Regions from separate parts of the Polaribacter sp. KT 15 genome, predicted to be linked through region 2. Evidence: riboswitches for the same ligand, from Rfam matches in the RefSeq annotation. Region 2 holds a riboswitch; the other holds the start of a gene.

Region 1 (5,053 bases), 860 kb from region 2:
TTTTAAATTTGGAATAAATTTAGGGTAACAACATTCAAAAGTATTTTCATCCGCTAAAATAAATAGCGTAGAGTAGTTTTTGTTAGAAATTAAGTTTGATAGTTCTTCGTATCCTTTTTCTTGAAAATGAACAGGATAACTTACGGCTTTTATAGATTTCATCATTTTAATATTGAATGTGCAAATTAAATAGAAATTATTGAATTATTTACAGTCTTAGACTATCTTTGTTCTAAATTAAAATCTAACGAATGAAATTTTTTGATAATACTGAAATTGCATTTTCATTAAAAACAGACTCAGAATTAGAAAGAGCATACTTTCTTTTTAAGATGATACAGAACCAACCAATGGTTAGAATAGGTACAGCTGTAACAAATTTCGCTTTAAAAGCACATTTACCTGTAGAGGGTTTAATTCGTTCTACAGTATTCGATCATTTTTGTGGTGGTGTAACAGAAGAAGACTGTTTACCAAACATAGAGAAATTGTATACAAAAGGAGTATCTTCTGTGTTAGATTATTCGGTAGAAGGTAAAGAAGGAGAAGAGGTTTTCGACTTAACTTTAAAGACTATTTTAAAGATTATTAATTTTGGTGAAGAAAAGAAATCGATTCCGTTTGCGGTTTTTAAACCTTCTGGTTTTGGTAGATTTGCTCTTTTTCAAAAAATTACAGAAAAACAAACCTTAACAGTAGAAGAAAAATCTGAATGGATTCGTGTAAAAGAGCGTTTTCATACTGTGTGTAAAGCAGCAGTAAAACAAGATGTACCTTTATTGATAGATGCCGAAGAAAGCTGGATGCAAGATGCAGCAGATGATTTAGTTGAAGAATTGATGGAAAACTACAATAAAGAAAAAGCAATTGTATTTAATACATTACAAATGTATAGACACGATCGTTTAGAGTATTTAAAAGGTTTATACGAAAGAGCTTATCAAAAAGATTTTCATATTGGTATGAAAGTAGTTCGTGGTGCTTACATGGAAAAGGAAAGAAGTAGAGCAGAAGAAAAAGGATATGAATCTCCTATTTGTGCAGATAAACAAGCAACAGATAAAAATTATGATGCTGCTATTTTATATATGATGGAACATAAAAAAATGGCTTTATTTGCAGGTACGCATAATGAAGAAAGTTCTTATTTACTTTTAAAATTAGCAGAACAATATAAAATAGAAAAAGATGATAAGCGCTTGTGGTTTGGTCAATTATATGGTATGAGCGATCATATTAGTTTTAACCTAGCAGATTTAGGTTATAATGTTGCTAAATATGTTCCTTTTGGTCCTGTTAGAGATGTAATGCCTTACTTAATTAGAAGAGCAGAAGAAAATACATCTGTAGCAGGACAAACAAGTAGAGAATTAAATTTGATTAAAGCAGAGCGAAAACGCAGAAAAATATAATGCAAACGATAGATGAAATAAAAATGTTGTTGCATCGAAACAAACTTAGATTGCACCAAGAACTGTTGCAAAGTAAAGAGGCAATGCATTTAATAAGAAAATCTACACATTCGACGTTAACAGAAGAAGAGAAGTTAAAAATAAAAGTGCAGTTATTAGATATTTGCAAAGCAATACCTGCTTTTACTGTTTTTATGCTTCCGGGTGGTGCATTATTATTACCCTTACTAATAAAATTAATACCAGACATTTTACCATCAGCATTTAGAGATGATGTAAAATAATTTTAAAAAAATATAATTTTAAAAAAATAAAAGATATATTTGTCTTGTAAACTTTAGGAGTAGCTATTAAATTAGTTTGAGAAACATCCTTAGAACCTGATTTGGTTAATACCAACGTAGGAAAAAGTTACCTAGATTTAGTTATATAACTACCTCTCTTTGGTTTACAGTAATATTTATACTTATGATTACTATAAATGTAAACCAAGAAAATCAACAATTTTCTGAAGAAATATCAATAGAAGAATTAATTTGTTTTTTGAAAATAAAAACAAACGGAATTGCTATTGCCGTTAATTCTAATGTTATAAAAAAAGAAAATTGGTCTTCTAATTTACTTCATAATAATGATAAAGTTTTAATCATAAAATCTACTCAAGGCGGATAAAACTTACAACTATAAAAAATGAAGAAAAAAGACACAGCACCAAGTAAAGGAATCACTAGAAATCCTTTTCCTAATTCAAAAAAAGTATATGTAAAAGGTAAACTGTATCCAAAAATTAAAGTAGCAATGCGCGAAATAGAATTAAGTGATACGGTAGATTCTATGACCAAGAAAAGAACAGCAAACGAGCCCGTTACTGTGTATGATACTTCGGGTCCGTATACAGATCCTACCAAAGAAATTAATATTCATAATGGTTTAGAAAGAATTAGAGAAGAGTGGGTCTTAGAAAGAAATGATGTTGAGCAGTTAGATTCTTTTTCTTCTAAATATTGTAACGAACGTTTAAATGATAAAAGTTTAGATCATTTACGTTTTAATCATTTACAAAAACCACTAAGAGCAAAAAAAGGGCAGAATGTTACACAATTACATTATGCTAAAAAAGGAATAATAACTCCAGAAATGGAATACATTGCAATTCGAGAAAACCAAAAAATAGATGAGATTACACGTTTGTCTAAACAACATCCAGGTCAAGATTTCGGTGCAAGTATTCCTGCAAAAATATCGCCAGAATTTGTTAGAGAAGAAGTGGCAAGAGGTAGAGCAGTAATTCCATCAAACATTAATCATCCAGAAGCAGAACCTATGATTTTAGGTCGTAATTTCTTGGTTAAAATTAATGCTAATATTGGTAATTCTGCTACTACTTCTTCTATAGAAGAAGAGGTAGAAAAGGCGGTTTGGGCTTGTCGTTGGGGTGCAGACAATATTATGGATTTATCTACCGGAAAAAATATTCATGAAACTAGAGAATGGATTATTAGAAACTCACCGGTTCCTGTTGGTACAGTGCCTATTTATCAAGCTTTAGAAAAAGTAAACGGAGTAGCAGAAGATTTAACTTGGGAGATTTTTAGAGATACATTAATAGAACAAGCAGAGCAAGGTGTAGATTATTTTACAATTCATGCCGGTGTGCGTTTACGTTATGTGCCAATGACAGCAAAAAGAATTACCGGTATTGTATCTCGTGGAGGTTCTATTATGGCAAAATGGTGTTTAGCACATCATAAAGAAAGTTTTTTATATACACATTTTGAAGAAATTTGTGAAATTATGAAAGCGTATGATGTTGCTTTTTCTTTAGGAGATGGTTTAAGACCAGGTTCTATTGCAGATGCAAATGATGAGGCACAGTTTGCAGAATTAGAAACTTTAGGAGAATTAACTAAAATAGCAAGAAAGCACGAAGTACAATGTTTTATTGAAGGTCCTGGTCACGTGCCAATGCATATGATTAAAGCAAATATGGACAAACAATTAGAAGCTTGTGATGAAGCTCCTTTTTATACTTTAGGACCTTTAACCACAGATATTGCACCAGGATATGACCATATTACATCTGGTATTGGAGCAGCAATGATTGGTTGGTTTGGTTGTGCAATGTTGTGTTATGTAACTCCAAAAGAGCATTTAGGTTTACCAAATAAAGAAGATGTTAGAACCGGTGTGGTTACTTATAAATTAGCAGCACACGCTGCGGATTTAGCAAAAGGACATCCAGGTGCACAACACAGAGACGACGCTTTAAGTAAAGCACGTTTTGAGTTTAGATGGGAAGATCAGTTTAATTTAGGTTTAGATCCAGAATTAGCAAGAGAATATCATGATGAGACTTTACCAGCAGAAGGAGCTAAAATTGCACATTTTTGTTCTATGTGTGGTCCTAAATTTTGTTCAATGAAAATTTCTCAAGAAGTTCGAGATTTTGCAGCAGAAAATAAGGTTGAAGGTGATGAGGTTTTTGCAAAAGGAATGGAAGAAAAATCTAAAGAATTTAAAGATAAAGGTTCAGAAGTATATTTATAATATACTTTTGCCATAAAAGCGCTTCTACGTCTTGGGGGAGACGTAGTTGAGCTTTTTTTTAATATAGATTGATTACTATTGAAATATTAAAAGGTGTTTTTTAGATAATTTTTACTACTTATGATAATACTTATTGCGCCAGAAAATGATATTTCTAATGAAATAGAAATTTTAGATACTTTGTTTAAAGAAGGGCTAGAGTATTATCATTTAAGAAAACCCAATAAATCGAAAGAAGAATATTTACAATACTTAAGCCAAATAGATACAGCTTTTCATTCTAAGATAGTTTTACATTATTATCATGAATTGATTCACGAATTTAATTTGAAAGGAATTCATTTTCAAGAGCAAAAGCGAAGAGATGTTTTAGAAATCGGAGCAGATTATTTATCTAATTTTAATTTGAAGGGTAAAACGATAAGCAGTTCTTTTCATGAACCAAAAGAATTAGAAAGTTGTAAAATAAAATTTGATTATAATTTATTAAGTCCGGTTTTTTCTTCAATTTCAAAACAGGGTTATCAAGGTAGAGGTTTTGATGTAAATCATATTGATAAACCAATCATTGGAATGGGAGGCGTAAATAAAGAAACAATACCAAAAGTTTTAGATTTAGGATATAATGGTATCGGAGTTTTAGGTGGAGTTTGGAATGCGAAAAATCCTATTGAAAGTTTTAAAGGTATTAGAGATCAGTATAAAGTAGCTAAAGGTTAATTTTTATGTTAGATGATAACAACTTTATTTTAACTATTGCAGGCCTAGATCCATCTAGTGGTGCTGGTTTAACGGCAGATATAAAAACTTTTGAAGCACATGGTTTATACGGTTTATCTGTTTGTACAGCTGTAACTGTTCAGAATGATATTAATTTTAAACATTGTCTTTGGATTGCAGAAGAGGTTATTATTAGTCAAATAGAAACTTTATTCGAAAGGTTTTCTATTGATGTAGTTAAAATAGGTGTTATCGAATCTTGGGAACGTTTATTTAACATTATAAATAAATTAAAAGCGTTAAATGCATCAATAAAAATAATTTTAGATCCTGTTTTAAAAACTAGTAGTGGTTTTAATTTTCATACAAATCAA
Region 2 (5,053 bases):
ATTTAAAACCTCTTGTTTCATCAAAACGTTTTGCAGCTTTTACCAAACCTAAATTACCTTCGTTTATTAAGTCTGATAGTTTTAAACCTTGCCCTTGATATTGCTTAGCTACAGATACTACAAACCTTAAATTAGCCTTCACCAATTTATCTAACGCAATTGAATCTCCTGTTTTAATTTTTAGAGCCAATTCTACTTCTTCATCTGCAGTTATTAAACCTATTTTACTTATTTCTTGAAAATATTTTTCTAAAGATTTTGCGTCTCTGTTGGTTACTTGCTTTACAATTTTAAGTTGTCTCATAAATTTTTAGTTTATTTTTTTGAATGAAGTGAGCTACTCTTTTAATTAGATTTGTTCTTTAAAAGAGAAAAAAAGAAAAGGGATAAGATGTCTAGAAAACTTGTGGGTAAAACTTCTTGGTAAAAACACTGTAGAAAAGCGTAGTTTTTATGCTAAAAAAATTGAAGTTTAAAAGTTTTTTCATAGAATTTCAATATACAGAAAAACGAGCGATTTTCAAAGAAAAAGGCTCGTTTTGTGATTTTATTAACCAAAATTGATTAAAAAAGTATGTTTTTTTAGAATTTTAGCGTTACACCAACTAAGAAGTTTCTAGTTGCTTGAGGGTAAAAACCGGCATAATCTAAAGTAGTTGTTTTATTTGGATCTGACCAGGTGTCATCAAAAGTACCATAGTAACCTCTGTCTACATATTCTCTATCAAAAATATTGTTTATTAAAGCAGTAAATACAATTGATTTAAAAATTTTAGTAGGTTTTACTTCGTACACAAAGTTTAAATCTGAAGTAAAATAACTGTCTATAATATCACTATTAGAAACTTTGCTACCTAAGTTACTCATATATTGTTTGCCAACATATTTAGATAAGAAAGAAATTTGTAGGTTTTCTAATGGTTTGTAGATAAACATATTTCCAACAACTACGTCCGGAGAAAATGAAATGTCTGTATTTCCTAAATTTTGTAAAGTACCGTCTATTTTGGCAACAAAGTTTTTATTCTTATTAGAACTAAAAGCTGCATTTGGTTTAATTGAGAAATATTCATTTAAATAAATATCTGCATCTATTTCTAAACCTAATCTATAACTGTCTCCAGAAGTAGCTCTAATAGGTGCACCTACGTCATCTAAAGCACCAGTTAATACTAACTGGTTTTTATAATTCATGTAGTACACATTTGTATTTAATTTTACATATTCACTTTTTAATCTCCAACCAAATTCTAAATCATTTAAAGTTTCGTGTGTGTTTACACCACCTTCAAAATCATTTCTATTTGGCTCTCTATTAGCTACAGCAAAAGAAGTATATAAACTATTATTAGGATTTACTTTATATGTTAGTCCTACTTTAGGATTAAAGAAATCAAAATTTGCATCTACTGCAATGTTTTCTAAATCAGAAGTAATACCATTTGTTTGGTAGTTAACAAAACGACCTTGTAAATCTAAGTAACCAGAAAGATCTTCTGAAATTTTAAAGTTTGCTTTAGCAAAAACAGAAAAGTCGGTTTTTTTAGCATCAGAAAAATAATACTGATCTCTAATATTTGTGTTTGGTGCTAAATCTTCTCCCCAAATCACTTCTCCGAAATGATCTCCGGTATAATTTGAATAAGAAACACCAGAAATTACATTTAAAGATTCATTTTTGTAATTAGCATTAAAGTTAGCAACATAAAAGTCATTTTGTAACCAACGTCTTACAATAACATCTGAACCATCAACAATTAAATTATTAAAATCTACTGCATCTTCTTCTACTTTATATTGTTCGAAGTAACCAGAACCTTTTGTGTAGTTTAATGCTAAATTTGTAGACCAATTATCGTTTAATTGCTCATTCCAGTGCAATTGATAATGGTTTTGCTCGTAATTATCAACCTCATTATCATAAGTGTAATAATTGTATCTTCTATCAGAATTTCTTAAATTTTCTGCTTCGCTATCACTTAAAAAGTTATCTGTAATATAATCTTCGATACCTTGAGCGTCATTTTCTAATCTTACTTTAGGCGTACCGTACCAAGCTTGGTAGGTTTTTTCTTTCCCTCCGAAAGTAATTGCTTTTATTAAGGTATTATCATCAATATAACTTCCTTGTAAAAAGTAAGATTTTAGGTCTGATGATGCTCTGTCGATATATCCATCAGAAGAAATATTAGACAAACGACCTGCAATTTCTATATGATCGTTAATTTTACCTGTACTAAATTTTACTGTATGTTTTCTTGTGTTAAAAGAGCCAAAAGAGTTTGATATTTCTCCGGATGCTTCTTCTTGAGCAGCATCTGTTAAAATATTTAAACTTGCCCCAAAAGCACCAGAACCATTTGTAGAAGTACCAACACCACGTTGCAATTGTAAGTTTTGAGTTGAAGATGCAAAATCACCTAAATTAACCCAAAAAGTACCGTGGCTTTCTGCATCGTTATAAGGTATACCATTAACGGTTACATTAATTCTTTCTCCGTTAGAACCACGCACGCTCATATATGTGTAACCAACACCTGCACCAGCATCTGATGAAGAAACAACAGAAGGCATGTAGTTTAAAAGAATAGGAATATCTTGACCTAGATTACGTTTTGCAATTTCTTTTTTAGATAAGTTAGAAAATGTAACCGGAGCATCGGTATTTGCTCTTACGGCAGCAACTAAAACTTCGTCTAAAACCATAGAACCTGTTTTAAGTTTTATAAAATACTCTTCGTTTTTAGAAAGTAAAACTCTTTGCGAAATAGTTTTGTAACCAATAAAAGAAACTTCTACTGTATAAGTACCTTTTTTAAGTTGCAAACTAAAATTTCCTTTAAAATTTGTTGATGTTCCTTTTTTAATTTCTTTAATGTAAACAGATGCTCCTGGTAAAGGGTTTTCGTTTTCGTCTATTACAGTTCCAGAAAATTTAAAGGATTGTGCATTTGTAAGTATACTTACTAATAAGAATAAAAAAATTGTAATTTTTTTCATTTTAAATAATATAAAACGAATAAAAAGAGGCAATTATTCTGTGACTATTTTTGAATAATTAGTTTTGGCATTTAGAAGAGTTTGCAACGTAATAGTGTTTTATTTTTTTAAACCTACTGTAGTTAAAACTTCTTAATGACTTTGTTATAAATCCCTAAACAGCATTACCTGTTCTAGGTTCTTTGGGTATGATCTCAGCCTTTTTAAAGCACCCCTTTATGAGAACAATGCAAAATTAAGCTAGAATAGTTTAATGCGGAACTAAAAAGTGATTTATTTTAACTTTTAGTTAAGTTTTTCAACAACCATTACCGATAAGTAAAATTTTATATGAGTTAATGTGTATAAAAAATCAGCACTAAATTTGTATAAAATATCAATCAATCATGAAATATAATCCATCAAACAACCTTTATAAAATAACAGTTAATTTATTTTTTGTTTTTCTCTTCACTTTATCTGCTTATTCTCAGGAAGGTGAATCTAAAAAAGAAACCGGTTTAGATAAATTTGTAGAATATTTTACATTTTATCCGAATAAAGATAAAGTAGCTAAAGATTCTACCTTGTATTTATCAAAAATAATTACAGCACCAATTGTTAGTTATTCGCCAGAAACTAGTTTAGGGTTTGGTGTTGGTGCAAAATATTTGTTTAAATTTAAAGGAAGTGGAGATGAAACAAGAACGTCTAATATGCCTGTTTCTATGTTGTACACTTTAAATAATCAATTTTTTATTTATTCAGGATTCGAGATTTTTACAAATCAAGAAGAATGGGTGATTTCTGGTAATTTGAGTTTTCAAAATTATCCAAAATATTACTACGGAATTGGTACAGATACACCAGAATCTAATGAAGAAATTTATGATACTTATCAATTTTTAATTGAACCAATTTTGCTAAAAAGAGCGTTTACAAGATATTTATTTTTAGGTGGTGGAGTTAGATACAACAAAGTTTATAAAACTAAAGTTGAAGAAAATGGTTTGTTAGATGCAACTAGACCAACAGGTTATGATGGTTCTACTTCTACAGGTGTTGAGTTGGCAGTTTTGTATGATAGTAGAGATAATATTTTAAATGCATCTAAAGGTTGGTATTTCGAGTTAACTAGAGGTTTTTACAACACATCTATGGGCGGAACGCATGATTTTGATTTAACACGTTTCGATTTACGTCATTATTTTAAAGTTTCAGCATCTAACAATGATGTAATTGCTGTACAAGCAGTTGGTCATTTTGCGAACGGAAATGTGCCATTATCTGAGTTGGCATTATTAGGAAACGAACAAATAATGCGTGGTTATTTAGAAGGAAGATTTATTGAAGAAAATTTATTAGCAGCACAAATTGAATATAGAAAAACGTTTAAAGATAGTAGATTTGGTTTGGTAGGTTTTATTGGTGCAGGAGATGTGTTTAACAAAACTACTGATTTAAATATTGGCGATCTAAAGTTAAATTATGGTGTAGGGCTTCGTTTTATGTTAGATAAAAAAGAGAAATTAAATATAAGATTTGATTATGGTGCTGGTAACGAAACAGATGGTAATTTTTACGTAAATATTGCTGAAGCTTATTAAACAGTATTTAGTCTAATTTAGGTCTTTTTCTAAGTGCTTTTTTTACCGAGTTTTTCTGTTTAGAATCTAATCTTTTTTTGATGGCACTTTTAGAAGGTTTCGACTTTTTTCGCTTTTTTGCGACAATTAAATTCTTTTTAATTAATTCTAAAAACCGTTTGATAGCAAGTTCTTTATTTCTGTGCTGAGATCTAGTTTCTTCGCAAAAGAGTATTAAAGTGTTTTCTTTAGTAAGTTTTGATGAAAGGTTTTTTTGTAGTAAAGTTTTTTCTTCATCAGAAAAAGCAAAAGAATTTTCTAAACTAAAAGTTAATTCTATTTTAGAAGATGTCTTATTAACATGTTGCCCACCAGCACCAGAACTTCTAATTGCTTTAAAATTTAATTCTTTTAATAATAATTCTAAATTCATTTTAATAATCTAAAGAATTTCCGAAATCTGCAGAATTCTGATGTAAAAAATGCAT

The links. A riboswitch is a leader RNA that binds a small molecule or an ion and turns the genes downstream of it on or off. The one in region 2 is predicted to bind thiamine pyrophosphate.
Region 1: another riboswitch for thiamine pyrophosphate. It lies ahead of thiS (sulfur carrier protein ThiS); the one in region 2 lies ahead of B5464_RS04680 (TonB-dependent receptor).

The regions. Positions count from the first base shown of each region.
Region 1 covers NZ_LT670850.1:135,356-140,408, reverse strand. The annotation lists gene aroB (3-dehydroquinate synthase) at 1-162, opposite strand, end outside; gene B5464_RS00720 (proline dehydrogenase family protein) at 252-1,412, shown strand; gene B5464_RS00715 (LETM1 domain-containing protein) at 1,412-1,696, shown strand; TPP riboswitch at 1,742-1,836, shown strand; gene thiS (sulfur carrier protein ThiS) at 1,881-2,084, shown strand; gene thiC (phosphomethylpyrimidine synthase ThiC) at 2,103-3,959, shown strand; gene B5464_RS00700 (thiamine phosphate synthase) at 4,080-4,679, shown strand; gene B5464_RS00695 (hydroxymethylpyrimidine/phosphomethylpyrimidine kinase) at 4,685-5,053, shown strand, end outside.
Region 2 covers NZ_LT670850.1:990,449-995,501, reverse strand. The annotation lists gene B5464_RS04685 (RNA polymerase sigma factor RpoD/SigA) at 1-304, opposite strand, end outside; gene B5464_RS04680 (TonB-dependent receptor) at 583-3,000, opposite strand; TPP riboswitch at 3,134-3,226, opposite strand; gene B5464_RS04675 (BamA/TamA family outer membrane protein) at 3,387-4,586, shown strand; gene arfB (alternative ribosome rescue aminoacyl-tRNA hydrolase ArfB) at 4,594-4,998, opposite strand; gene B5464_RS04665 (AAA family ATPase) at 5,000-5,053, opposite strand, start outside.